2 regions of the Microbulbifer elongatus genome follow, and region 2 is predicted to be linked to the other one. Evidence: predicted binding sites of a transcription regulator. Region 2 holds the regulator's gene; the other holds the start of a gene.
The links. Region 2 encodes PhoB, which activates phosphate uptake and scavenging genes when phosphate is short. Its sites were predicted from a motif close to TGTCATAAANNTGTAACA; they were not measured.
Positions count from the first base shown of each region.

Region 1: the regulator PhoB is predicted to act here: its motif matches at 7,595-7,612, upstream of LRR79_RS15415 (substrate-binding domain-containing protein).

Region 1 covers NZ_CP088953.1:3,729,156-3,743,768, forward strand. The annotation lists gene pgi (glucose-6-phosphate isomerase) at 1-838, opposite strand, end outside; gene LRR79_RS15390 (LacI family DNA-binding transcriptional regulator) at 1,286-2,332, shown strand; gene LRR79_RS15395 (sugar MFS transporter) at 2,606-3,937, opposite strand; gene nagA (N-acetylglucosamine-6-phosphate deacetylase) at 4,007-5,134, opposite strand; gene nagB-II (glucosamine-6-phosphate deaminase NagB-II) at 5,156-6,199, opposite strand; gene nagK (N-acetylglucosamine kinase) at 6,294-7,244, opposite strand; gene LRR79_RS15415 (substrate-binding domain-containing protein) at 7,701-9,065, shown strand; gene LRR79_RS15420 (DUF6279 family lipoprotein) at 9,135-10,004, shown strand; gene LRR79_RS15425 (aminotransferase class I/II-fold pyridoxal phosphate-dependent enzyme) at 10,244-11,521, shown strand; gene LRR79_RS15430 (aspartate carbamoyltransferase) at 11,594-12,610, opposite strand; gene sbcB (exodeoxyribonuclease I) at 12,826-14,265, opposite strand; gene argS (arginine--tRNA ligase) at 14,439-14,613, shown strand, end outside.
Region 2 covers NZ_CP088953.1:834,501-849,113, forward strand. The annotation lists gene LRR79_RS03405 (DUF938 domain-containing protein) at 1-601, shown strand, start outside; gene LRR79_RS03410 (hypothetical protein) at 661-1,023, shown strand; gene traF (conjugal transfer protein TraF) at 1,271-2,464, shown strand; gene phoR (phosphate regulon sensor histidine kinase PhoR) at 2,530-3,849, opposite strand; gene phoB (phosphate regulon transcriptional regulator PhoB) at 4,075-4,779, opposite strand; gene ubiA (4-hydroxybenzoate octaprenyltransferase) at 4,910-5,809, opposite strand; gene LRR79_RS03435 (chorismate--pyruvate lyase family protein) at 5,839-6,414, opposite strand; gene LRR79_RS03440 (dicarboxylate/amino acid:cation symporter) at 6,740-8,050, shown strand; gene LRR79_RS03445 (hypothetical protein) at 8,146-8,820, opposite strand; gene LRR79_RS03450 (hypothetical protein) at 9,131-9,841, opposite strand; gene recG (ATP-dependent DNA helicase RecG) at 10,148-12,247, opposite strand; gene LRR79_RS03460 (hydrogen peroxide-inducible genes activator) at 12,277-13,200, opposite strand; gene LRR79_RS03465 (GlsB/YeaQ/YmgE family stress response membrane protein) at 13,445-13,699, shown strand; gene LRR79_RS03470 (NAD-dependent epimerase/dehydratase family protein) at 14,013-14,613, shown strand, end outside.

The DNA of each region.
Region 1 (14,613 bases), 1.3 Mb from region 2:
CCGCGCCATCCAGCAGTGCGCGGAAATTGTCGAACCCACAGGCAATGGCAATGGGTAGACCGATGGACGACCACAGCGAGAAGCGCCCGCCGACCCAGTCCCAGAAGCGGAAGATCCGCTCCGGCAGCACACCAAACTGCTGTGCCTTGTCCGGGCTCGAGGTCACTGCCACAAAATGCTGCTGTAACAGCGCCTGGGGATCGGCCTCCGGCATCGCCTGTTGCAGCCACTTCAGGCCGCTCCCGGCATTGGTCATCGTCTCGCTGGTCGTGAAGGTCTTGGACGAGACAATGAATAAGGTCGAATCGGCATCCAGGCCGGCCAGCACGTCCGTGAGCTGGGTTCCATCCACATTGGATACAAAATGCACTGCGACATCGCCCTTCCGGTGGGCACGCAGTGCTTCGATGGTGGTTTGCGGCCCGAGATGGGAGCCGCCGACCCCAAGATTGACTACATCGGTAATTCGTTTACCCCGGTAGCCAGTCAGGGCCCCATTATGTAGTAAAACTACAAACTCTTTCAAGCGCTCCAACTCGGCCTCGACCTGAGCGGTGACGGATACCCCATCGATCTCGACATCTTCCGCCAGACCACCACGTAGCGCGGGATGCAGCACCGGCCGCCCCTCTGTGGCATTGATGGGTTTACCGGCAAAAAAGTCCCCACGCCACTGCGCCAAGTCCGCGGCTTCCGCCAAGCGTAATAAATTTACAAAAATGTCCTGATCCAGCTGATTTTTTGAGTAATCCAGCAGAAATTCCGGCAGCTCCAGGGAGAAACGCTCCGCGCGCTGCGGATCTGCGGCAAACAGCGCCTTCAGGGACCGCCCTTTCACTTCCGCCGCCTGCGCTTGCAGCGCCTGCCAGACAGGGGAACGGGAAAGAGGTTGGGAATGGGTTTGAGAGTGAGTCGAGTGAGAGTGTGCACTGCACATAGCGAGCCCCCTGAAAGCGGCGCCCACCGTGGTGTTGCAGGCACCGGTTATTGTTATCTAGCCGATTACCCGGCAACTGACCCCCGCTCCGGGCGCCAATGCCAGTCTGTTTGACCTCAAAATGACAACGCTGTCAATTTGGCGCCAGAGTCACATAGTTGGCAAAGGGTGTCAATTGGGTTTGTAGTTTTATTTCAGGCAGACGAAGACCACGCCAATCCCGTGACTCTCAAGCCATCGTCGTTCGCAGCAGAACCGGTTAAACTTACCGACTGGGCAACTGGAATCATTCCAACAAGGACCTCTCCAAGGGCCTCACAAAGGACCTATCAAGGATCACAGCCAACAATGAAGAGCACCATCAACGACGTGGCGGCAAGAGCCGGGGTATCGATCAAGACTGTTTCCCGGGTGATCAATAACGAGCCGTCTGTGCGCCCCGCCACCCGCCAGAAAGTGATGGATGCGGTAGAAGCGCTGCACTACCAGCCCAACCTCGCGGCGCGCAACCTTGCGGGCACCCGCAGCTACACCATCGCCCTGATTTACGATAATCCCAACGCCTATTATGTGATCGATATGCAGAACGGCATTCTCGAAGCGTGCAAGGCGCGGGGGTATGAGCTGCTGATTCACCCGAGCAACTCAAAATCCGCCAACGTCAACGACGAGTTGCGCGCGCTGGTGGAGCACTCCAAGGTCGCCGGGCTGGTGCTCACCCCCCCCTTTTCCGAGACCCAGTCTGTTATTGATGAAGTGAAAAAGCTGGGGCTCGACTATGTGCGCATCGTGTCCAGTGGCGCAGCGGAGGGCGATGAAGACAACTGTATCCAGGTAGACGATACTGCAGCCGCCTACGACATCACCAAACATTTGATTGAAAACGGCCACAACCGTATCGGATTTCTCGCGGGTGGCGAGGAGCACGTGTCCACCCACGGGCGACTGGAGGGCTATAAGGAAGCGTTGCAGCAGGCGGGCATCACCATCGACCCGGATCTGATTATCCCTGGCGAATACTCTTTCGACTCCGGCGTATCCGGGGCCAAGGCGCTACTGGAAAAAGACAACCCGCCTACCGCCATTTTTGCCAGTAATGACGAAATGGCGGCCGGCGCACTCTTCGCCGCCCGGCTGATGCATATCGAAATTCCCGAGCAGCTGTCCATCGTCGGTTTCGAGGACAGCCCCTTCTCCCGCCAGACCTGGCCCAAGCTCACCACCGCGCACCAGCCCAACAGTGAAATCGCCAAGTGCGCCGCGGCCCTGGTACTCAACAAAGCCCGCAGCAAAAGCGCCACCGAAAGCGCATCAACCAACAAAGATGCCGGCATCACCAAAAAATTCGTCCCCGAACTCCTGGTCCGCGACTCCACCGGCCAATCCCCGAATTAAAAACAATAGAATTCACCCCACAACCCGAGGATCGCCGAAGAGCGTAGCGAGCACTTGCCTGGTGGTGGCCGCCGGAGCGGAAGGAACGGAATGTATGTTAATACATGAGTATCCTGAGCACCGCCGGACGCCGCCAGGCATGTGCGCAGTAGCTTTTCGGTGATTCCCCTCTAAAAAAAGCCCTCACTAGGAGGGCAAAGATGACGAGAACCAAAGAGAGAAACTTTAAAAAGAAACTTTGACTGACTGTGACGCCAGCTGGATAACCCGAGGTTATTTCCAGCTGCGCATCTTGTGCCCTTTCAGAGCGTAAAACAGGATAAACAGGTAGGCCGGGATGGAAATCACGTAGGCCAGCTGACCGTCGCCGGTATCAGCGAAATGACCGTACAGGGGCGGCAGTACCGCGCCGCCAGAGATCCCCATGATCAGCAGGGCGGCACCTTTGGAGGTGAACTTGCCCAGACCTTCCAGCGCCAGCGGCCAGATTGCCGGCCAGCACATGGCGTTGGCAAAGCCCAGCAGGGCAACAAAGTAAACAGCGTTGGGAATTTCCGGCAGACCGAACAGGGCCAGGGTCGCAGAGGACATGACGGTGCTTTCCATAGAGCCGGTCATTACCGCAACGGTGAACAGGATACCGAGCACCGCTGAGATCAGCAGCGCAGTCTGCTGGCTAATAAAGCGCGGAATGGCGATCGTGCCCCAGATATAACCCAGCACCATAAACACCATGGTGTAGGACGTCAGTACAGAGGCAACAGCAGTGTCCAGACCCGCCTGCTTGCCCAGCAGACCGATGGCGTCTCCGGCAATCACCTCTACACCCACATAGAAGAACAGTGCGATAGACCCCAGGATCAACTGTGGGAACTTCAGCAGTGCCGGCAGATTCACCGCCATATCTTCCTGACCTTCAACCACCTCATCTTCAATATCGGGCAGCGGTGCGAACATCATGGCAATCGCCAACACAAAGCCGAGCACCGCCATACCGATGTACGGGCTCACCATCTGACCGGCCAGCTCGTCCAGCTTGGCATCTTTGGCGGTGGCGGTCAGTGCAGACAGTTCTGCTTCAGAGATACCGCTGATGCCCGACATCACCAGCGCCGCGAACACCAGCGGCGCGACAATACCAGCACCTTTATTCAGCAGACCCATTACGCAGATGCGTACCGCAGCAGTTTCCGGAGAGCCGACGCGTACCACGTAGGGGTTGGACGCCGTCTGCAGAATGGTGAGACCGGAGCCCACCACAAACTGCGCCAGCAGGAAAACGCCGAACATACGGCTGTAAGCAGCGGGAATAAATATCAGTGCACCCACAGCCACCAGCGCCAGCCCCAGGGCCATGCCGGTCTTATAACCCGTGCGCTCGATAATGGCCGCCATAGGCAGCGCCATCACCGTGTAAGCGATATAGAAAGCGGAGGCCACGAGCATCGCCTGGAAGGCGCTGAGCTCACAGATGGTTTGCAGAAACGGGATCAGGGCCCCATTCAACCAGGTAACAAAACCAAAAATAAAAAACAGCAGACCGATGATGGTCATCGGCAGGATACTGCTGCGGGTTTCCCCCTGGCTAACAACTGCGGTATTCATAGGCTCACCTTTCATTATCGTTATTTAGCGTCGACTAAATTCGTCATCGGTTTTCTTGAATGCGCGGAATCACCCGGCTGTGAACACTTCCTGTCCGCCGATCCAGGTTTTCTGTACCTGTAAATCGTCGTTTACCAAAATCATATCGGCGGCAGCGCCTTCGGCAATGCGACCACCTTTCGAACCCAGAAACTCAGCCGGATAGAGTCCGGCCATGCGCAGGGCTTCATCCAGATCAACACTGCACCATTCGCGGATATTGCGCACTGCGCCGATCATATCCAGGTGTGAGCCAGCCAACTCGCCGGTGGTGGAAGTCAGCTTGTCACCGTGCCGGGTGACGGTGCGACTGAACAGCGGGAAGCTCCGCTCCTCGCTGCCCACCAGTGACATGGCATCGGTCACCAGCATGATCTTGCCGCGGGGCTTGGCCTTCAGCGCCAGAGTCATGGCCTCGGCACTCACATGGTGACCATCGGCAATCAGGCCACACCAGCAGTCGTCGCTGATCAGTGCGGTACCGACCATGCCGGGGTCGCGGGAATGCAGCGGCGACATGGCGTTGTACAGATGGGTAAAGCCGGTTGCGCCCGCGGCCACCGCCGCTGCGGCCGTCTTACCGTCGGCATTGGAGTGGCCGAGGCAGACTTTCACACCGAGAGACACCAGCCTGGCGATGTCTTCCGGGGAGACGTTTTCCGGCGCCAGGGTGACCATCTTCAGGCCGAGATCGTCCCGGGCATAAATCGCCAGCTCTTCTTCGCTGAGCGGTCGAATAAAACACTCTTCGTGGGTACCCTTTTTCGGCGCGCTCAGGTGCGGACCTTCAAAATGCACGCCAAGCACACCAGGCACACCTTCTTTCAAGGCAGCACTGACCGCGTCCGCAGCCTTCTGCATTACATCCACCTGATCGGTGATCAGGGTGGGCATAAAGCCGGTGGTACCAAAGCGGGCATGGGCAGCCGACATTTTGCCGAGAGCGTTGACGCTGGTGTCGTTGTTAAACAGCGCACCACCGCCACCGTTGACCTGCACATCAATCAGGCCCGGTGCCAACAGTCCCTGCAATCGCACAGCATCCGCCGCCGGTGTTCCACCGATGGAAACCACCTTGCCGCCGTCAACGATCAGCGCTACATCCTTGTGCAGCTGCTCACCGTCAAACAATTGCTGTGCGATAAATGCCTGTACCACGTCCTAGATCCTTATCCGCGATCAAACAGTCTGGGTAACTTTCTTCAGACCCGCCGGCTCATCCGGGTTGATACCCCGACTGACCGCCACGTGGGCAACGTCGATGTAAAAACGCTGCAGCAGTGGCAGTGGCGCAACGCGCGGATGCACGCCTTTGCTCGGCACATGCAGATTGATCAGGGTGCCACCACGACGAATGATGTCGGCAATCTGCTCGCTGTGAGCCTGATAGGATTCGTCTTCAATCGGCACATTCACCACGGTGAGCTTCTGCTCTACCAGCGTGACCGGGCCGTGCAGAAATTCCGCACTGGAGAAGGACTCGGCATGCACGCTGCACACTTCTTTCAGCTTCAGTGCCAGCTCACGGGTAATGCCGTACCCGGGCCCACGACCGAGAACCACCAGGTTCTTCACCGCCGCGAGATCTTCCGGGCGCAGTTGCACGTCGGATTCGATGGCGTCGGTGAGGGTTTGTGGCAGCATCTCTACGCCGGCTTTCAATTCTTCGTCCTGAGTCCAGTTGGCTACCAGCTGCAGCACCGCAGACAGGGTGCACAAATAGCTCTTGGTCGCGGCAACGGCCAGTTCAGGGCCCGCCTTCAGCGGTACCACCTGGTCGACGATGTCTTTGATCGGCGCAGCCTCATCGTTCACCAAGGCCACCGTGTAGGCACCGGCGTCTTTGGCCATCTGCGCCTGAGCGAGGATGTCCGGGCTGCGGCCAGACTGGGAAATAACAATGACCAGCGCGTCTTCGAGCTTCAGCTTTTTGCCGTAGACACTGGAAACGGACGGTGCCGCGGCAAAGGTCGGGGTGCCGGTCTCGATTTCGATCAGGTATTTGGCAAAAACGCCCGCGTGGTCGGAAGAACCACGGCCCACGATCATCACAAAGCGCGGCGGCTTGGCGCGCAGGCGCTCACCCAGCGCTTCCATGATCGGCGCGTTGTTCTGCAGTTGTTCGGCAATCCGGCTCGGGGCTTCGCGAGCCTCGGTTTCCATTACTGTCATCGCCATAGATGCTTCCACCTTGTTGGCCTCACCAGAGGTCACTGCGCTCATAAAATCTATCCGTAACTTGTTCTGACGTCGTCTTCCGACAACCTGTTTGTTCTAGCGATTTACCGCCTTCATCCAAAGAGGTGATCCGGGCCAGTCACCCATACAGCGCTTTGGCATCCGCCTCTTCCCGCGCTTTTGATTCGCTTTCCCCCAGCGCGGCCAGGGAGTGCTGGGCAAAGTAAACACAGCCCAGCTCCGGCGGATCCAGCGGATCGGACACCCGCTCTGCCACATGGGGCTTGAGCCAGGGTTTCAGGCGCGGTGCCAGACCGCCAATCATGGATAGGCGCGGCGGCTTACCCTCCATCAACTTGTCCGCGAGGTCACTGATATATGCAGCGCCATCACGCATGATCGATGCCGCTACCGGGCAGTTCGCCTCGGCACACTCCACCACCGGTACCGCCAGTTTGGCGTACTGGCTGGACGGCTTGCCCGCCATCATTTCAATCACATCGTAGGGATCATTGGTGCCCAGCGCGGACTGCAGCTCGTCTTTCAGGTCGGAGTCGCCCGCCAGGCCTTCCATCGCCATCAGCAGGTATTTCACCGCTTCCATTCCTAACCAGGCACCACTGCCTTTGTCGCCATGGGGGAAGCCGTGACCTCCGACGATGGCGCTGCGGCCGTTGACCCAGGAATACCCTACCGATCCAGTGCCAGCGATAATTACCGCACCATCACCCCCGCGGTGCGCACCCAGGCACGCGGAGTGCTGATCGGTGGTAAGAAACATTTGTTTGAAGGGATGTGCCCAGGCATTCATCTCGTTGTAGAGACGGGGCATGTTGACCCCGGCCAGCCCCACACCTGCAACCAGCTCTCCCAGCGTTTCCGCGGGCAGGCCGGCATCGGCCACCGCCAGTGCGGCAGAGCGCACAATGGAATCGATAGTCTGTGCATAGCCATGCAAGGGGTTCGCAGGTCCGGAGACACCGGTACCCAACAGGCGATTGCTGGCATCGAAAATGGATGCGCGACACTTACTGCCACCGCCATCGACGCCAATGAAAAGAATGTCCCTGCTGTCTCTCAAAGCAACCATCGAACCGGCCCCTAAGATTTTCTATTGTTATGTGTCCTTGCCGGATTCCCCACCGCATTCGCTGCGCCCCAGAGGATTCCGGCTGGGCGCCTGTGACGCCTCTGCCAATATGTGAGAAATACTACAAGACAAATGACAGCGTTGTCATGCCTTTTTTCAAAAAAACCCCGAAGATTTCTCTCATTATATGCTGGATTTACGTGCCAAATGGTGAAAAAAACGTCAATACACCCCATGAAAGCCAGTTCTACCGGACACGAATGCCGAAAAAACAGCCACACCTTCTTCAGTACTTTTTAATCTAACGGGCACACCGCCCTCCCCGGATATGTGGCACAGATCAACTTCGCTGCAATAAATCGGTCACACTTTTCTGCGATAAAGCGCGCGCCCGCGCCGGGTACTTACTAACGGCGCGCGTCTTTGGCAGGAACATCAGTAGTGACAGGGGGCAGAATGAAACGCGATCAATCGCGCCGGTGGACACATTTCGTACAGGGCTCTTCCACAGCACTACCGTGGCTGAGCCTGGCCACTGGCCTGTTGGTCAGCGGTCTCGCAAGTGCCGCCGACGACGACCGGGTTCTGTTTCGTCTGACCGGTTCCAATACGGTGGGGGCGGATCTGGCGCCGGCGCTGGTAAAAGGCTACCTGCAATCCCGCGGCGCAACGGCAATTCGTCAGCGCAGCGAAGGGGAGAAGCACTGGATTCACGCCGACCTCAACAGTGCCCCGGTGGTAGTCCCCATTATTGCGCTGGGCTCCAGCACCGGCTTTAAGGCCCTGGACAGCGATACCGCGGACATCGGCATGGCGTCACGGCGTATAAAAAGCAAGGAAGTCACTCTGCTATCGCGCTTCGGTGACTTCACCAGCCCAGAGGCAGAGCACGTCATCGGCCTCGATGCGCTGGTCATCACCGTGCACAAAGATAACCCCATCAACCGCCTTACGCTCACGCAACTGGCGCAGATCTACCGTGGTGAGATCCGCAACTGGTCCCAGCTCGGTGGAGCGGATCTGGCCATCCGTCCACTGCACCGGGATATCGAGTCCGGTACCCGCGCCACATTCGACAGCGAAGTGTTTGGTGGCAGCCGACCGGCCAAGCCTTTCGTTTACGAGGTCTCCGGTAACCACGAGACCCGCGAACTGGTAGAGCGGAATCCCGCCGCGATCGGCTATCTGCCCTTTGCAGACTCCGAGGGCATGCACAAGGTTGCCATCAAGTCCGGTGATCTGGCGGCGGTGGTGCCCGACCGCGGCATTATTGCCACAGAGGACTTTCCGCTCACACGCCGACTGTACCTGTACCGCAACCCCGGGCGTTACAACCCTCAGGTCGACGCTTTTTTGCACTTCGTGGAATCCCCTGCCGGACAGCAGATTGTGGAGAACGTCGGCTTTATCAACCTGACCCCGGTTGCTCTGCAAATGCCCCCCTATGCCAATGCACCCGATGGCTACCGAACCCTGATGGAAAACGGCTCGCGCCTGAGTATCTCCTTTCGCTTTGCCGATGGCAGCGCGGATCTGGATAACCGGGCCCTACGCGACCTCCACCGGCTGCAGGCGTTTATGGCTCAGGAGGAAAACCGTGACCTTTCCCTGACCCTGGTGGGGTTTTCCGATCGCAAATCCAACCAGAATATTTCCGACCTGATTTCGCGCTTCCGCGCGCTCAAGGTTCAGGGCGCGCTGTTGCGGGACCATAAAATGGGCGACAGCCAGATCATGGCGGTGGGTGCCTTTGCCCCACTCACCGTCGACAGTGAACAGGGACCGGTGAAAAACAGCCGCGTCGAAGTCTGGATCAATTGATCGGCCAGTCAGTAAAAGTAACGCGTAAAGAAACAGCGGTGGCGAGGCACAGCAACTATATTTAACGCCATGACCACCGCAATTGTGCCGCAGCCCTCTCGCCTTTCCCCGCGCACGACCATCCTCCTGATGGCCGTGATCACCTTACTGTTTTCCGCCTGTTCCAGTGTCCGCCTCGCGTACGGCCACCTGGACTGGTGGATGGACCGCACACTCAATAACTACCTGGACCTGGGCGGAGCACAAAAGGACCTGCTACAACAGCGTGTGGATGAGTTCCATCGCTGGCACCGCCAGACCCAGCTGCCCCGCTACGCCGACTATTTCGAAGCTCTGGCCGCCAAGGTGGACGACGCGGACACCACCCCGGCCCAGCTGGATGCCATCGAGACCCAGGTGGATGCGTTCTGGCACGCTTCCATCACCATGCTAAGCGACCTGATGCTGCCGATCGTCACGCAGCTGAATGCCGAGCAGATCGACCAGCTCGCCGAGAACATCCGTAAAGAACGGGAGAAGTCCCTGAAGAAGTGGAACAAGGCGCAGCGCAAACGGGAAAAGGAATTCCGCAAGCAGGCCGAGCGCTGGCTTGGGGATTTGACCGATGCGCAGGAGTCGATGATTGACCGGCAGGTGGCCACCACCACGTTCAACCCCAAGCGTCGGGATGCCCAGCGGCAACTGTGGGCAGAAACCTTTCTCGACATCCTGCGCAATAAACCCGACGGCTATGAAGCCCGGCTGCGCACCCTGTTGATCGACCCCCAAACCCTGTGGTCCGCCGACTACCGCAATATGCAGAATCAGCTGCGCACTCAGGCCAGAACCCTCGCCACGGAAATTCTCGAGAGCGCCACAGCGGAGCAACGGGCGCACCTGAAAAGCACATTGCTGGAATACGCCGCGGACTTTCGGCATCTGGCCACACAGAAACACTGACTGATCGGTGCGTGAGCGCGACCGATTCGGCGCAACCGGTACATTTTCCCCTTCGGTTTCAGTTGCAACAGTTTCCTGGCCACTTTTTCTACCGAAATTCCCTGTTTTTACCGGGTTTTCCAGCAAAAAAATGTCATAAAACATGACGCAATCCGCCCTCTGCTGATAAGCTCCCGTCCCGGCAACTTTCAGAGGAAGTTGCCTGTCAAGAGTTGTCCATCAAGAGAAGAGGATTTTCCGTGCGTATCGAGACCGCCCAACGCGAACAGCTGCAACAGTGGGAAAAAGAACTGGATCAGCAATATCAGCGCATTTGTCAGCATAACCTGAGCCTGGACATCACCCGCGGTAAACCGGCGGCGGACCAACTCTCTCTGTCCGATAGCCTCGACGGCATTCTGAATGGCGACTACCGTGCCCCGGATGGCACCGATACCCGCAACTACGGTGGCCTGGAAGGTATTGCCGCCGCCCGCGAACTGGGCGCCGATATCCTGCAGGTTCCGTTTGACGAAGTCCTCGCCGGCGGCAACAGCTCCCTGACCCTGATGTACCACGCGGTACTGACCGGCTATCTGTTCGGCTTTGCCGGCAACCAGCCGTGGAAAGACATGCGCGCGCCCAAATTCCTGTGCCCGGTCCCCGGTTACGACCGTCATTTCTCCATCTGCGAGCAACTCGGCATCGCCATGGACACGGTCCCGATGACCGCTACCGGCCCGGACATGGACGTACTCGAACAAAAAATCCGCGAAGACGATCAGGTGATTGGCCTGTGGTGTGTGCCCAAGTTCTCCAACCCCACCGGCGTCACCTACGATGCGGACACTGTCGACCGCCTGGCGCAGCTGGCGAAAATCGCCAACCCCGGATTCCGTATCTTCTGGGACAACGCCTACGCCATTCACGACCTCGACCACCAGGTAAAACTGCCGAATATCCGCGAAGCCGCCCTGGGTAATGAAACCGCAGACTCGGTTCTGCAGTTCGCCTCCACCTCCAAAGTGACCCATGCCGGCGCAGGCGTTGCCTTTGTCAGCGCAAGCCCCGCCAACCTGGCCTCCCTGAAGCAGCAGATGTCGGCCATGACCATCGGCCCGGACAAGGTCAACCAGCTGCGCCACGCGCGCCTGTTCCCGGAGCTGACCCAGCTGAAAGAACACATGCAAAAGCATGCAGAAATCCTGCGCCCGAAATTTGCCTGTGTGCTGGAGCACCTGGAGAAGAATTTTGCCGACACCGATCTGGGCGAATGGGAAAAACCTCAGGGCGGTTACTTCGTTTCCTTCAACACCCGCCCGGGCGTCGCCTCAGAGGTGATCCGGCTCTCCGCGGAAGCCGGGGTAAAACTCACCCCCGCCGGTGCCACCTTCCCTTACGGCAAGGACCCGGAGAACACCAATATCCGCATCGCACCGAGCTTCCCGCCTCTGGAAGAACTGGACACCGCCATGTCGGTGTTTGTACTGTGTGTGAAACTGGCGAGCGTGCGCAAAGCACTGGAACAAGCGGCCTGATCTTTGCCGCAGTCCCAAATAAAAAACCGGCAAAATTGCCGGTTTTTTTATGCCTGATGCTCTATACAAACATCAAATCTGATTCCGCCGCGTCTGCCAGGTAATCGGCCGCGCGTACTGATCCACCTTGTCTTCCACCCCCAGCAGCAGGGCAAACAGGGCCATACGCACCAGCAGTCCATTATCGGTCTGCCGGAAAATCGCCAGGCTGGGATGTTCGTTCAGATCGGAATCCAGCTCATTGGCCTCCGCGCGGGAATCTCGCGGCAGCGGATGCATGATGACCGTATTGGGTTCCGCGTGACGGGTGAAAATATCCCGATTCAGGCGGAAGCGACCACGGTAGCGGTCGGCATCCGCCTGGGAGGCAAAGCGCTCTTCCTGGATACGGGTGGAATAGACAATATCCACATGTTTGATCGATGGCTCCAGCTGATCGGTCACAACCACCTGATGCCCGGCCTCGCGCAGCTTCTCGACCACTGAGTCCGGCATTGCCAGCTCCTGGGGTGACACCAGCACCAGCTGTACATTCTTGAACAGGCACAGCAGTTTGCACAGGGAGTGTACGGTGCGGCCGTGCTTGAGGTCGCCAATCATGGCAATGCGGAACTGGTCCAGAGAGCCGCCCTTCCCCTCCAGTTCCTTGCGGATGGTGTACAGGTCGAGCAGCGCCTGGGTGGGGTGCTCATTGGCACCGTCACCACCATTCACGATGGGTACCCGGCTGGCCGCCGCGAACTCGGCCACGGAGCCAGACTGTGGGTGGCGCATGCAGATAATATCGGAGTATCCGGACAGGACCCGCGCGGTATCGTACAGAGATTCCCCTTTTGCCAGGGAGCTTGCGGACACGCCCACCGTCTCCCGCACGGTGCCCCCGAGCAGGTTGAAGGCACAGCCGAAACTTACCCGGGTGCGGGTGCTGGGCTCAAAAAACATGTTCCCGAGAATTGCGCCCTCGAGAACCCGGGTGACTTTTTCCCGGCGGGCGTACGGTACCATGGTGTCCGCCACGGCAAAAATTCGGTCGATGTCACCCCGTTCAAACTGGCTGACGGAAAGGATGTTGGCACCGATAAAGTCCATTGCTGCTCCACGTTAAGCACTGATCGCTACGAATAGCCCCTGCGACACGCCGGATCACCGGCGGCTGGGCGGCGGTATTCTACGCGGCGTTGCGCAAGGGGAACAGCCGCAAGTTGGTGGATGCGCAACGCTTATCCACCCTACACAGTGGCTCGATACGTAGCGACCAGTAGGGCAGTAGGGTGGATAAGCGCAGCGCATCCACCAACCCCCGTTCAACCAAGCAACGCATCACCCCAGGCTTCCAGTTGATCCAGCAGATCACTGCGCTCCGGAAACTCCTCCCGCAACCGCGCGATCTCCTCGAAATACGATTCCATAGTGATGCTCGCCCCGAAGGCCGGATCCGTCAGCCGCTGGTAACGCCACTCTTCCCAGCGCTCCTGCTCTTCTTCATTCAGGGTGTCCGGGAAGTTTCTGGCCCGCAGGCGAAAGAGTAGCTCCGACAGGCGCGAATCGGAAAACGGTGTCTGCCCCGCCAGTGCGGCCGGGCCCCGGCTGGCCAGGGCATTGTGCAACTGCCGGCACAGGTCGCGGTCGGCGTCGTTCAGAAAACCATCGTACAGCCGCGCTTCCACATCCCTGGCCGGGAACTCCCCATCGAGGAATACCTGATGCAGCTTTTCCGTCAGGTCCATCCCCTGCAGAGTCTGCCAGTTGGCTTCGCAGGCGGCCTTGTCGATCTGCAGGTCTGCGGCGCGCTGATCGGAAAGCATATTCGCCGGCGCCAGTACCGGGCAGCGGTTCATATGAATCAGTTTCAGCCCCGCCGGCAGCTCCCCTTCCCCCAGCTTGTCGCGGGCGGTATAGAGACGCTCGCGCAGAGCATCCGGGTCCAGCTCGAGTATCGGCTGCGGGTCCATGGCCAGGTTGGCGCAGATCACGGCATTGCGATTGACCGGGTGCATGGCCAGAGGCAACACATAGGTCAGGTGGCCATGGACCGCAGGCACCTTGCCGGAAATATGCAGCAATGGTTTGCGCTCTCGCGGATTCAGGATCTTTGCCACTTCCTGCTTGCGACGCAGCCTGTAGACATAGTCATACAGCTTGGGCTGCTGTTGCCGGATCAGGCGCGCCATATCAATGGTGGCGCGTACATCGGAAAGGGCATCGTGGGCGCCTTCGTGACTGATGCCATTGGCCGCAGTCAGCTCTTCCAGGCGGAAGGAAGGTACCGGTAAACCATCTGCAACTTCCCGCTGTGGCCATTCGATCCCTTCCGGGCGCAGCGCGTAGGTCAGCCGCACCATGTCGATGATGTCCCAGCGGCTGTTGCCGGACTTCCACTCGCGCTCGTAGGGGTCCAGCAGGTTGCGATAGAGGGTGTGACGAGTGACCTCATCATCGAAGCGCAGGCTGTTGTAACCCACACCGCAGGTCCCCGGCGCTCCCAGCTCACCGAGAATCCGCTGAATGAATTCGATCTCCGGCAGGCCGTCCGCGAACGCCTTCTGCGGGGCTAATCCGGTCACCAGTGCCGCCATCGGCTGCGGCAGACAGTCGCTGGCGGGCCTGGCATAGATCATCAACGGGTCACCGACCTCGTTGAGGTCTTCGTCGGTACGAATACCGGCAAACTGGGAGGGCTTGTCTGCCCCCGGGTCGACACCCCAGGTTTCATAATCGTGCCAATACAAGGTTGTCCCAGACAAAGCGCTTCCCCTCTTCTCATTTTCCTGTCTGCAGGTGACTGCACGCACTGCGCGCCATGGTAACCCACCGGGCAATTGTCGCGCAGGTTGCAATGCCCTCACCGCCCATTAAAATCCCGCGTTCTTCGATATACTCGCATTTTCAAGAACCGCCACGGGATAACGCCCCCCTTATGAATATTCGCCAGCAGCTCAACGACATTTTCCAGACCGCCATGACCGCCGCGGGTATTCCCGCCGAGTGCAGCCCGGCGGTGGCGCCAGCCAAAAAAGCGGGCTTTGGTGATTACCAGGCCAATGGCGCCATGGCGGCGGCCAAGAAAGTGGGGACCAATCCCCGCGAGCTGG
Region 2 (14,613 bases):
GCTGCCAGACGCTCCTTCCACCGCGCGCAATCGCGAACCCATCCTGACTCACCTAAAGCGCCTGCTGGCGGATAGCCGCCGGGTGCTGGAAGTTGGCAGTGGCACCGGCCAGCACGCCGTGTATTTCGCCCCGCACCTGCCCCATCTCACCTGGCAGACCAGCGAGCGCCCGCCGCATCTGCACGAGGTACAGGCCTGGCTCCTCAACAGTCCCGCGGCCAACCTGCCCGCACCGATTGTGCTGGATGTCACCAGTCACTGGCCATCCCTGCGGGTGGACACGGTGTTTACCGCCAATACACTGCACATTATGCCCGCCGCCGCGGTGGAGAAGTTCTTTCAGAAGTTGCCGCAGGTGCTGCAGCCCGGCGGCCAGCTGATCGTCTACGGCCCGGTGAAGATCGGCGGCGATTATATCGGCCCCGGTAATGCGGGTTTCGATGTCTGGTTGAAGGGGCAGGACCCGCTGCGAGGTATTCGTGATCTGGAATGGCTGGATCAGCTGGCTGCCAGCCAGGGGTTGCAGCGGAGTGAAAACAATTTCCTGCCGGCCAATAATCAGTTACTGGTATGGCAGTTGAACGACGAAAGCACTTTGTAGCGCCGGCTCCTATGCGGTGCTGTTGAGAACGAACAAACGCAGAACTAGGAAACCACACTATGCCTCCATGGTTTGAAACCACCCTCGCCATCTTCGCTGCCATCGCGGCGGTGTTTTTCTTTGCGAAATACCGTGAAACGTCGGCGGCATTGCACGAATCCGAGCGCATGAAGCACAAGCTGTCCAAAGACCTGGACCGCTACCGCGATGTGCCGCAGTTGCGCGCCCTGCGTGATGGCCTGATTGGCGAGCGCAATCTGCCGGTCGATGACGAGGGGCGCGAGCATATCCTGATCCGCGACAGCGCGCGCAAAGCGGTGCATATCACCCTCGAGAAACGCAAAGCGGAAGCGGTCGCAGAGGACCGATCACCGGAATATGTTGCCGGCGGCGAAGCGCGCCCCCTGCAGGAACTGGAATAACCCGCCGGACGTCGGACCGAGCGTACAGTTTTTCGTCAATAGGCCCCGCTCGGGGCCTGTCAATTCCCTCTCCGCCCGCCATTCGGTGAAGCCCTGTCACAACCTCCCTGAGAAGTAATTCGCAAAATACCCCGAAAGGGCCATTGTGCCTCTCCCCTCTCACGTTTATTTTTGCGCCGCCGATAACAACATGCACAACGGGCATAAAAGCAAAACTTCTGACTGCGCGCCGAAAGGTGCGATGACTATGAAACGATTACTACTGGGGGCTTCGATGAAAAAGTGGACAAAAAACCGACTGGCCGGCGCACTCACTGCCACGGCGATGCTGAGCGCAACGCCGGTTGCCGCGGAAGTCTTTTCCGGGCGCGGCAGCGCCATGGCCGGTGCCGGTGTGGCCGGGGGCGATTACACCTACAGCGCGCTGATCAATCCCGCAACCGCGACGAATTTCGGCGAGAGTGATGACTTTGCACTGACCTTTGACTTCGGCCTGATCGCCAATGATCAGAACGACTTTATCGATACCAGCGAAGATCTTACCGATTTTATCGATGCGCTGGATGGCTTCACCGCCAACCAGGACGACGCCGACTACATCCTCGAGCAGCTGCGGTTGCTCGATGACGGCCGTCTCACCGCGGACGCCGCCGCGCAACTGACCGTTGCCATTCCCAACAGCGTTGCCTCCGGCCTGCTGTTTGTTCGTCAGTCCGCGTTTATTGCCACCGATGTACAGCTGGCAGACGGGGATATTGCACTGCTGGAAAACTTCGGCGAGCAGATATTCGATGAGGATGACCTGGAAACCGCAGCCGGCGCTTTCGGTTACTCCATGCAGGAAATTGGCTTCGCCGCCGCGCGCAACTTTACCTTCAAGGAATATCAGGTATCCCTCGGCGTAACGCCCAAGTACCAGCGGGTTGAGTCCATCGAGTACATCGAAACCATCGCCAACTTCGACAGCGACGATTTCGAGGTGGATGACTACACTCTGGAGCACACCAACTTCAACCTGGATCTGGGAGCCACGATCAATTTCGGCCAGCTGCAGGGCGGTGTTTCCCTGCGCAATGCCATCGCCCAGGAATACGACACCGTTCAGGGTGGTGTGGAGATCCAGCTGGATCCGCAGCTGACCGCGGGTGTGGGATATACCGGCGAGGTGTTCACTTTGCTGGCGGATGCCGATCTGAATGCGGTGGAGCTGTTCGACGGCGCCGGTGAAGTGCAGGTAGTGCGTCTGGGCGCGGAAGCGGATCTGTTTGACTGGGCCCAGCTGCGCGTGGGTTACCGCCACGATATCAAGGGCACCTACGATGGCGCACTGACTGCCGGTATCGGCTTTAGCCCGTTTGACGTGGTGCACTTCCACCTGTCGGCAATCAAATCCTCTGAAGACACACTGGGGATGGCACTGCAGTTTGGTCTCGAACTGTAGAGTCCGAGTACCGGGCAGGTTGAAACAGAAAAGGGGCCCGAGGGCCCCTTTTCTGTTTCTTAACTTCAGCTCGCTTCAGAACTGGTCTGGGTCAGTTTCTGGGTCGGGAAATTCAGGGTGAAGGTACTGCCGCGCCCGGGCACACTGGTCACCGTCATATTGGCGCTGTGGCGCAGTAACACGTGTTTGACGATGGCGAGGCCCAGGCCGGTGCCGCCACTTTCCCGGGAGCGGCCGGCATCCACCCGGTAAAAGCGTTCGGTCAGGCGGGGAATATGCATGGGATCGATACCGATACCCGCATCTTTTACGGAGAAATGCCCGCCGTTGCCATCGGTATGCCAGCGCATCTCGATCGGGCCGCCGTCCGGACTGTACTTCACCGCGTTGAACGCTAGGTTGGCAAAGGCGCTGTGCAGTTCACCGGCATCACCGGTAATCGTACAGTCTTCTTCACAGGCCACGGAAATTTCATGGCGCTCACCACTCAGTGAACGCGCCTCCCCGGCCACCCGTTCCATCAGCTCCCGCACGGAAACCCGATCTCGTCCGCTGTCGCGCTCGGATGTCTCCAGCCGCGCCAGCAGCAACAGGTCGTTGACCAGGCTGGTCATGCGCACCGTCTGGTCACTCATCTGCCCCAAAGGCCGCTCCCAATTCCGCGGCGCCTGGCCGCTGGCCTGCAGTGTCTCCAGATAGCCGGCGATCACCGTCAGTGGCGTGCGCAGCTCGTGGGATACGTTGGCGACAAAATCCCGACGCATCTGCTCCAGATTATGCAGCCGGGTAATATCCCGCACGATCACCAGCGCTTCATCCTGACCGAAGCGCGTCACCTCCATCTGCAGAATGCGCGTATCATCTCCCGGCGCCGGCAGGGTAATCGGTTGCGGGTTGGTCTCCTTACCGCCGCCCATGCGCTCATACATATGCTCCACAAAGCGCGGATCACGTACGAAATTGACCAGCGGCTGACCCGCGTCGTCCCCCTGCAGGCGCAGCATCTGCCCCGCCGCCGGGTTCCACCAGGCCAGGTTGCCCTCATCCTCCAGCGCCACGATACCCTCGCGCAGTGCACTGGTACTGTCCTGCACCCGCCGCAGCATTGCGTGCAGCTTCTGCTTTTCTCGGCGGTGGCGGCGCTGCATGCGGTAGAAATCGTCGGTGATATCTCCCCACACGCCAAAATTGGTTGGCGCCGGGCCACGACGGCCGTTGGCGAGCCAGCGGTCAAATTGATTCTGCTGCCACAGCAGCCAGAAAACATAGGCGGCCAGACCGGCGCACAGTGCCAGCCACCAGTGGCCGCTGGCAAAACCAAGAATGGTGGTGCCCAGGGCGATAATGATAAAGCGGGATAACTCGCCAATACTGCGATCGAGCATGATGGTTCGGCCATCTATTTGGGGTAGGTAAACCTGATATTTGAAAAACTACCGAGGTTCAAAGCGAAGGTCGAGTGCCGGGTAAGGGTTTTTGAAAGCGTCGGCGACATGGACGTCGCCGACGCAGCGTACAGGGACGTATTTACAGCGGTTTCAAAAACCCTTACCCGGTGCTCGACCGCCACAGGACCCGCTACGGAGCCCTCTACAATTCTTGGGTGTAGGTTACACCCTTTCAGCGGTCTGTACAGAAAAGCGGTAGCCGGTGCCGCGCACGGTCTGGATGTAGCGCTCGTGGCCATCCACAGTAAGGGCCTTGCGCAGGCGGCGAATGTGAACATCCACGGTGCGCTCTTCCACATACACGTTGCCACCCCACACGTGGTCCAGCAACTGGGTACGGGTATAAGCGCGCTCCTGATGGCTCAGGAAAAACGTCAGCAGGCGGAACTCCGTTGGCCCCATATCAACCGGATTGCCATTGATGGTCACCCGGTGGCTGATCGGATCCAGCACCAGGCCACCCGCCGTCAGCGGCTCCTCCGGCGTGCTCGGGCCCGCGCGGCGCAACACCGCCTTCAGGCGTGCAACCAGTTCGCGGGGTGAAAACGGCTTGGTAATGTAATCGTCCGCACCGGTCTCGAGACCCTTGATCTTGTGGTCTTCCTCACCCTTGGCGGTGAGCATAATGATAGGCAGGGAAGAGGTCAGTTCATCCCGCTTCAGGCGGCGGGCCAGCTCCACACCGGAAACATCCGGCAGCATCCAGTCCAGCAGAATCAGATCCGGTTTCTCATCGATTACCAGCGCGTGGGCCGCCTGAGCGTTTTCCGCCTCGAGACAACGATAATCCGCCATCTCCAGTGCCACCCGTAACATATCCCGCACCGGGGCTTCGTCGTCGACTATGAGGATCGTTTTGCTGTGCATCGGCCTGCCATACCCTAACTGAAGTGTTTGTCACTTAACTGACTATTCTAGAGTGGCCATTTAACGTCACTTTGGTGACAAAAATATGACAGCCGTACGGGAAGCCTGGCCTGCACGGCGCTCCGTGCGCCTAGTTCCACAGATAATGAGAAAAAATACCCAGGAAAATCGCCATTCCGACCCAGTTGTTGTTCAGGAAGGCCCTGAAGCAGGCTTCTCGTTGCCGTTCGCGAATCAGCCACTGCTGGTAGCAAAACAGCCCGGCAGCGACCGCAACACCGCCGTAATACAGAGGGCCCATATCCGCGCGCCCTCCGAGCATCAACAGAGCGAGGATCACCATGCCCTGCAGGCAGCCGGTCATCACCCGGTCCATGTCTCCGAACAGAATGGCGGTGGATTTCACCCCGATCTTCAGGTCGTCATCCCGGTCCACCATGGCGTAGAAGGTATCGTAGGCCACGGTCCACAGAAGGTTCGCGGTAAACAGTACCCAGGCCACCGCCGGCACTTGATTGGTGACTGCGGCAAAGGCCATGGGAATACCCATGCTGAACGCTGACCCCAGTACCACCTGTGGCAGGTGGGTATAGCGCTTGGCGAAGGGGTAACAGAAGGCGAGCGCCAGTGCGGGTAGCGATAACAGAACGGTGAGTCTGTTGGTGGTGAGGACCAGCAGGAACGCCAGCAGCATCAGGCTGGCGAACAGAATAATCGCACCTCTGGGGGTGGCGGCGCCGGTGGCCAAGGGGCGCTGGTTGGTGCGCTTTACATGGCCGTCGATATTGCGGTCGGCAAAGTCGTTGATGGCGCAGCCGGCGGCGCGGGTCAGAATCACACCGAGAGTAAACACCACAAACAGGTGCAGCCCGGGCCAGCCTTCAGCGGCGATCCACAGGGCGGCCCAGGTGGGCCAGAGCAGCAGCAGGGAACCAATGGGCCTGTCGAGCCGTGCCAGTTGCCAGTAGGGCTGCACACTGGGCCAGTGCTGCGCGAATCGCTGTTGAAGCTGTTGGCGAATGGCTTGCATGGTGTTTCCCGTATTCTTTCCTTGCGGATTCAGGTGAGTGGCGGTTTGTGGGGATTGAACCCGCTGAGGAAGGTCTCTGCAACCAGCAGGGGTTTGTCGTGCAGCCAGAAGGTGGAGCGGCGGCCCCAGGCGCGGGTGTCGCTCTGGTTCAGCTCGGCCAGCTGGCACTGGGGGTTGCGTTTGAGCTGGTTGAGGACGATGGGGCCACGGCGGATGTCCGGCTGGCTGAACAGGAGTTCGCCGAGGGGACGGTTGTCGAGGCTGCGCAGGTAGCGGGATTTGCCGGCGAGGGTGCGCTCGGGGAGGACGCTGCGGGCGTAGACCCAGGGTTGTTCGCTATTGCCGTAGAGGAGGACTTCGCGGATGAGGGCGCGGGTGCGTTCCTTGAGGTTGAGGGCGCGGCGCTCTTCGAGGTTCGGGGTGTGCCAGCCCTGGTGGAGTATTTGTACGCTAAACTCGCCGTGGCTCAGATGTTTGAGGGCGGCGGTGAGGGATCCGGGGTGCTGCAGCCAGGGCAGGAGGTGATCCGGCGGGGTGTGGCCGTGCAGGCTTTCGAGGGGTTGTGGGTGCCAGTCGCCGATGGCCTCAAAGGGGGAGTGGTACAACGCAGACTCCGCGCGGGGTTATGCTGGTTTGAATTAACCGCATTGTACCTGAGGCAGGCACGAGGGGAACTCGCTTTGCCCGTTCGGGGTGGGGTAGATATAGTGGCGCATTCGCTCGCTCGAATTTATTCAGTGGCGGCGGCGCTAGCGGTAGACCTTTGTGAGACCCGCCGTAAACCCATCCGTGGGGGCTCTTCCGCGAGGTCCCTCTCGCGGAAGGTCTCACAAAGGTCTACCGCTATCACCGCCTTCGCATCGAATTCAGTATTCATTACGACCTAAATAATGATTTGCCACTGCAAAGTGCGCGTTAACAGGACGGACCATGGGGCTTACCAAAAAAATCGTACTGGCCATGATCACGGGGATCTTGCTTGGCCTGTTGTTCAATGTACTCAATTCCAGCCAGGTGTTGGGTGCGACGGTTACTGACTTCATCAATAACTACCTCACCAATGGCCTGTTCGACATTATCGGGCGAATCTTTATTGCATCGCTGAAGCTGATGGTGGTACCGCTGGTGCTGGTGTCGCTGATCTGCGGGGCCTGTGCGTTGTCCGAGGGCAGCCGGGTGGGTGTGCTGGCGGGGAAGACGCTGCTGTTGTATCTGTGCACAACGGCGGTGGCGATTTCCCTGGCGCTGTTGCTGGCGCTGGTGATTCAGCCCGGTGTGGGTATGGAGCACCTGGCGACGAATACGCAGTTCGAGGCGAAGGAGTCGCCGCCGCTGTCGGATGTACTGGTCAATATTTTCCCCACCAACCCGGTAATGGCGATGGCGGAAGGCAATATGCTGCAGATCATCGTGTTTGCGCTGTTGCTGGGCTATGCAATCTCCCGCAGTGGCAAGCCGGGCCAGCGGGTGGCGGCGTTCTTTAATGATCTGAACGAGGTCATCCTGAGGATGGTGGGGGTGCTGATGGTGTTTGCGCCTTACGGGGTGTTTGCGCTGTTGGTGAACAAGATTGCGCTGTTGGGACTGGATGCGATTCCGACCCTGGCGAAGTATTTCGGGGTGGTGCTGCTGGCGCTGCTGATCCATGCATTCGGGGTTTATCCCCTGTTGCTGAAGCTGCTGTCGGGGCTGAATCCGGTGAAGCTACTGAAGAAGATGCGCCCGGCGATGGCGTTTGCGTTCAGTACCGCGTCTTCGGCGGCGACGATCCCGGTTACCCTGCAGACCGTGGAGAAGCGTCTGGGTGTGGATAACAAGATTGCCTCTTTCACTGTGCCCCTGGGTGCGACCATCAATATGGATGGTACGGCGATCATGCAGGGGGTGGCGACGGTGTTTATCTCCCAGCTGTACGGTATCGATATTGGCCTGATGGGCTATCTGACGGTGATCCTGACCGCGACGCTCGCTTCGGTGGGCACCGCCGGTGTGCCGGGTGTGGGTCTGATCATGCTGGCGATGGTGCTGGGTCAGGTGGGTCTGCCGGTTGAGGGGATTGCCATTGTGATGGGGGTGGATCGCCTGCTGGATATGGTGCGCACGGCGGTGAACATTACCGGGGATTCAGTGGTGAGTACTATAGTCGCCAAGAGTGAAGGTGCGCTAAATCAGGATACGTTCAATGACGATAACTACAACAGCGTGGTGAACGAGGCAGAGGGCAGCTCTTCTTCGGCCTGATCGGCCCGCTGTGACAAATCCCAAAAGGGGCGAGCCGCACTGCGGCTCGCCCCTTTTTTTTGGGTTCTGTTTACAGTGCCTGTCGGGCAGTACGCCTAGAGGGCGGCCATATCCCGCAGCTCATCCGCTTCCAGATTATCTTCCATCGCTTCCACCAGTTCTTCCACCATTTCCGTGAGCGCTTGTTTGATGGCCGCTTCGGTGCTGTCTTCACTGGCGCGGTTGTCGTGGTAGGTCCGCACCTGATATTTCTCGTTGATGTTCATGTCACCGATGGTGATGCGCTGCTCGCGCAGGGCCGTACCACTGCGATTGCTCAGGATGTAGCGGAACTCCCCCTGCAGGGTCACGGTTCCCTGCTCCAGGTCGTGATCGCCTCGCGGCTTCATGGCGCTCAGGTGTTTGATAACTTTGAGGTTGAGGTTGTTCTGCAATTGCAGCAGGCCGTTCTCCGCCACCAGGGGTACTTCTTCGTCGTCCAGGTATTCGTAGAGCACGCGTGCCATTTCACTGTGAATATGCTGGGTGTAGTTGCGGATGGCATCCTGTTTCAGATCGGCGAGACCACCGCCATTACTGGCAAGCGCGAGCATCAGTTGCATATCGCCCACCGGCATGGGGACGTCGAGCTGAATTTCGGTGGGGACTATGGCCAGGCTGGGGGTGTGGTCATCGCCACCCCAGAAGCTGTTCTGGGCGTTGGTATTGGTGGATAGCGCAAGGCTAACGATACCGGCGGCGATGAGCCGACGGATTCCATGGGTTCTCATGCATCACTCCCTGTTTTGATTTTTATACCGGGATGTTTATTTTTTTGGGCGCTGTTCGGCGAATGGGTTCGCTCTTTCTTTGTTATGTTTTTCTTATGGGTCCGCTACAGGCTGCCACTTCTCGGTGCAGAGAGCAAAAAATTTCAGTGACTTGTGCGTCAGTAGTAGTCGGTTGTGTGCGTTATGTCGCGGCAGAGCACTGGTGGATGGATTATCAGGCCGCGGCGCAGAACAGGGGGCTTACAGAGGCGGCAGGCGGGGGAAGTTGGCAAGCGATGAGCGCCACCCTGGTGGTGGCGCGAGGTAAGGGCTAACCGTTGGGGCGCAGTGCACGCAGGGCGTCCGCCTCGAGGTCGTCTTCGATCCGGTCGATTACCCGTTTCACCAGCTGGTCCGCCATCTGTTGCAGCTCTTCAGTCGTGTTGTCTTCTCCCGTCTCCCCACGCAGGGAGGTTTTGATCCGGTATTTCCCCTTGAGACGCAGATCGGCGATGTCGATACGCCGTTCCAGCAGCAACCGCTCCCCAGGGGCCTGCAGGCGCAGATGGTAGTCGCCGCTGGCACTCAGGCCACCCCGCTCGATCTCGTAATCGCCGCTGTTTTTGAGTCCATTCAGACGCTTCACTACGGAAATATCAATAAAGTTGTACAGAATGAGTGAGTTGTTGTCGGTGTACAGAGGAATATCTTCCTCGGCGAGGAGTTCGCGCAGGGCGCCGTCGAGCCGGGTGCGCAGATAGTTGGCGAACTCCCGGTTCGCAGTCTCCTTGGCTGCGGTCAGGGTGCCGCCATTGGTCGCTTGCGCCAGCATGCTCTCGAAGTCATTGCCAACCAGTGGAGTGGGAACCTCCGCCGCCACCTCGGTGCGGGCGAGAGTCAGGTGTGGGATCGGTTCGTCACTGCCGCCGAACAACCCCTGGGCGGTTGCCGTGGTGTGCAATATCGCGGCACTGAGCAGCAGACTGAAGGTGGTCAGGTAACGGCACAGGTTGTGGGAGTTGAGGCCTGAGTGTTGGGTCACGGGGAAGCTTCCTGATTGCTGTGGCGGGGTGGGTAGCCGCCGCCGGATTCGCCGGTGCCTGTCCGGTGAACGCTCTGTGGATTTCGAATGACCGGTGTAGGGTCACCGGTTGGGACGGGGGGCAGAGGCCCCGACGCGGTGGTATTTCCGTCCTTTGGGGACGAGGCTGCCACTGCCGGAGGGAGAGCGCAAAAATATTCGTGACCAGCAATGACCATAAGGTCAAATCAATATCTGCGCGTCGGTTATTCGTGCGAGGGTGGGTAAAAAACGGGCGAGAAATGCGCTCTGGCCGGTTGGCGTGGCTCAGGCTTCCGCGAAGCGTGGCTTGTTGTGCAGCCAGCGGCGTACCAGCGCGGTGCGGGCCTGGTTGTCGAGCTGCGGTGCGGCAGCGATTTTCTGCACCTGGGGTAAGAGGTGGGCATCCCGCTGCAGATCGGCGATACGGTGCTGGATTTCTCCGGTCTGGCGGGTGCCGAGGATTTCGCCCGGGCCGCGCAGGCGCAGGTCTTCCTCGGCGATGGCGAAGCCGTCCGCATGATTGCGCAGGGCGTCCAGGCGCGCGCGTCCGTTGGCCGATAGCGGGGTCGAATACAGCAACACACAGTGACTGGCGATGCTGCCCCGCCCTACCCGGCCCCGCAACTGGTGCAGCTGGGCGAGGCCCAGACGCTCGGGGTTTTCAATAATCATCAGGCTGGCATTGGGCACATCCACGCCCACCTCGATCACCGTGGTGGCTACCAGCAGATCCACTTCGCCAGCCTTGAAGGCCTTCATGACCCGATCTTTCGCGTCCGGTTTCATGCGCCCGTGTACCAGTGCCACGCGCACGCCGTTGAGGGTGTCGGCCAGTTCCTCGGCAGTGGATTCCGCGGCCTGGGCCTGCAGGGTTTCCGACTCTTCGATCAGGGTGCATACCCAGTAGGCCTGGCGCCCTTCCTGCACCGCACTGTGTACCCGCGCCATCACGTCATAGCGGCGTTCATTGGAAATCGCCACGGTGTTGATGGGTTGGCGCCCCGGCGGCAGCTCGTCGATCACCGAGCAGTCCAGATCGGCGAACGCGGACATGGCCAGCGTGCGTGGAATCGGGGTGGCGGTCATGATCAGCTGGTGGGGCTGGGTGCGTTGTTGTTTACCGGCAGTGCCCTCCACCGAACCCTTCTCGCGCAATTGCAGCCGCTGGGCCACGCCGAATCGGTGCTGCTCATCGATGATTACCAGTGCCAGGCGGTGGAACGCCACTCCTTCCTGAAACAGTGCATGGGTGCCCACCACCAGTTGCGCGTCGCCATTCTCGATCGCAGCCAGCTGTGTGCGCCTTTCCGAGGCTTTCATACTGCCGGTGAGCCAGGCCACGGTAATCCCCAGCGGTTCCAGCCATGCGCTGAAGCTGATGCGGTGTTGCTCGGCGAGAATTTCCGTGGGTGCCATCACTGTGCATTGATAGCCGGCGCCGATGGCCTGCAGCGCGGCCCGTGCCGCCACCAGAGTCTTGCCCGCGCCCACATCCCCCTGCAGCAGGCGCATCATCGGCGCGCTGCCTGCCAGATCCTCGGCGATTTCCCGCCCCACCCGTTGCTGGGCATTGGTGGGAGAGAAAGGCAGGCGTGCGAGAAAATCCCGCTCCAGTGCCGCGTTGGTTTGTAGTGCCGGTGCCGCGACCTTGGACGCGCTGCGGCGCAGCGCCAGCAGGCTCAGGTGGTGGGCGAGCAATTCTTCCAGGGCGAGGCGCTGTTGCGCCGGGTGCTGTCCCTCCGCCAATTGTGACAGATCGGCGTCTGCCGGCGGCTGGTGCAGGTACATAAGGGCACCGGCGAGCGGCATCTGCAGGGCGCGGGGCAGCAGCTCCGATGGCAGCAGCTCGGTGACATTGCCGTCGGCGAGCCAGTCGAGCCCCTGACCGATCAGTGCGCGCAGGCGGCTTTGTCCCAGGCCTTCGGTGAGCGGGTAAACGGGGGTGAGTGTTGCGGCGGCAGGCGAAACATCTTCCCCCAGAATCTCGGTTTCCGGGTGATACAGCTCCAGTCCCGCGCTACCCCGGCGGGCCTCGCCGTAGCAGCGCACCCGGGTTCCCGGGGCCAGGCGATTTTTCTGTGCCGCAGTAAAGTGGAAAAAGCGCAGAGTGATACTGCCGGTGGTGTCCTGCAGGCGTACCGCCAGGCTGCGGCGGCGTCCGAATGTCACATCCGCGGCGCGCACCTCACCCTCGATGACCGCGTCCATCCCCGGACGCAGGCCCGCCAGCGGGACCACGCGAGTGCGGTCCTGGTAGCGGGCGGGCAGGTGGAACATCAGGTCCTGCAGGGAGTGGATATGCAGCTTGGCGAGGGTTTCGGCCAGCTTGGCGCCCACGCCTTTGAGCGCGGTGACGGGAATCTCTGCGAGGGGTTTCTCAGCCATTGGATTTGTTGGGGCGATGGACTGTCGGCTTACGGACTCTGCAGTTGGCACTGATTGATTGCGTCCCGCAGCATGTCGATGGCGCGGTGGCGAGGGAAGCTGGCGCGCCAGGCCAGGGCGACGGTGCGCTGCGGCGCCGGTGCCGCAAACGGTCGGGCCACCAGCACACCGGTGGCGTACTGCGAAGCAGCCGCGGCGGACAGGGGCAGTACCGTGATTCCCAGACGCGAGGCCACCATATGACGCAGGGTCTCCAGCGAGCTGCCGTCGGCCGCGGTGCGGATATGGCCATTGCCCGCTTCCTTCTCGATGGACTGCTGCAGTTGCGGGCAGGCTTCCAGTACCTGATCGCGGAAACAGTGGCCTTCACCCAACAGCAGAACATTGTCTTCACACAGCTGCTCCGGACTGAGTGCTTCATACTGGGCCAAGGGGTGATCCGACGGCATCAGCACCACGAAGGGCTCATCGTACAGGGGCTGGGTCACCACGTCCGGCTCGGTAAACGGCAGCGCGATGATTACCGCATCCAGTTCGCCCTTGCGCAGGCGCTGGCGCAGTGTCGAGGTGTAGCCCTCTTCCACATACAGCGGCATCTGGGGCGCCAGCTGTTGAAGCTGGGGAATAAAGTGTGGGAACAGGTAGGGGCCAATAGTAAAGATGGCACCCACGGACAGCGGGCTGCTGAGCTGGTCTTTGCCGGCGCTGGCGATGTCTTTGATCGCCGCAGACTGCTCCAGTACCAGTTGCGCCTGGGCGACGATACGCTCTCCCAGAGGGGTGGCCTGGACGCGGGTTTTGGAGCGCTCAAACAGGGCAACGCCCAGCTCTTTCTCCAGTTTTTTCACCGCGATGGACAGGGTCGGCTGGCTCACAAAGCAGCGCTCCGCGGCGCGGCCAAAATGCTGCTCCTGGGCCAGGGTCACGATATAACGAAGTTCGTTTAGTGTCATGGCAAACGCAATCAGATGATTCTTGGCGATAGAGTTTATTCATAAATACCCCCCTACGGCCAGTAAAACTGCCGGAACCCAGCTGGTCACGTGTGAAAATGTCTCAAACTAGAAAAAAATGCTATTAGCAATGTTTATAGTTAGTAATTTTTGCTATTAACTACCGATCTTCACCGGTGATATGGCGCTTTTTTTGCTATACATGGAAGGCAAGTGTTCGAAATGCACAAAGCGGAGAATCGCTATGGGAATCTTGTCTTGGATTATTCTCGGTCTTATTGCCGGTGCGCTGGCTAAGTGGATCATGCCTGGTCCGGATCCGGGTGGTTGGATCGTGACCATGATCATCGGTATTGTCGGCGCCTTTATCGGCGGATGGGTTGGCAGCTTTGTCGGCCTTGGCACCACCGGTGGGCTGTCACTGGGCAGCATTATCACCGCGGTAGTCGGTGCAGTGATCTTGCTGTTTATTTACCGGTTGGTGAAATCCAGAGGCTGACCACCGAGCGGTTAGTCAAAAGGATGTCGGGCTCGCAGTACGCTGTGGGCCCGGTTCACAGACTTGATTATCTGAATTGGCTATAAAGAGCCAATAGACTACATACTCACAGTAATTCACAGATTACACTCAACCAACTATTCTAAATGGCCCCGATCGCTTGGGGCGCGGCAATTATTGGGGTCGGAATTCGATACCCGGGGGTTTAATCGAGCGGTTATGGCAAAGGAAAAAGTCTGGATCTTCGGCTGTGGGGATCTGGGGACCCGTCTGGCATTGAAGCTGGATCGCAAGGCCTACGATGTTTTTTGGTGTGCGACGCAATCCGCTGCAAGCGCTGGCCCGCAAGCGTCGGGCCGATGTGGTCAACTGGCGTCGTGGAGACGCCACCAAGGCCGAGGATATCCATCGTCATCTGGCCAATGGTGCCGACGTCGTCATCGCCACCTTCACCCCCGGCGCCAGTACCCCGCAGGCCTACCAGCGTGCCTATGTGGAAACGGCAACCTGCCTGCGCCAGGCCCTGGCGGATATGGAAAAGCCGCCCCGTCTGCTGCTGTGGATCTCCTCCACCCGCGTCTACGGGCAAAGTGGCGATCAGTGGCTGGATGAGCGCTCGCAACCGCTGCCTGGCAGCTATCAGGGTGAAGCCCTGCTCGCCGCGGAAAAAATTGCCCAGCAGAGTGTGGTCGACACCTGTGTGGTGCGCTTTGCGGGTATTTACGGCCCCGGCCGCGACCGCCTTCTGTCTCAGGTACGCGCCGGTCGCTGCGCGCCCCCATCACCGCCGCAGTTCAGCAATCGCATTCACGTCGACGACGCGGTGGGTTTTCTCGCACATCTGATCGAGGGACAAAAGAACGGCATGCCACTGGAAAAGCTGTACATCGGCGCCGACTGTACCCCGGTTCCCA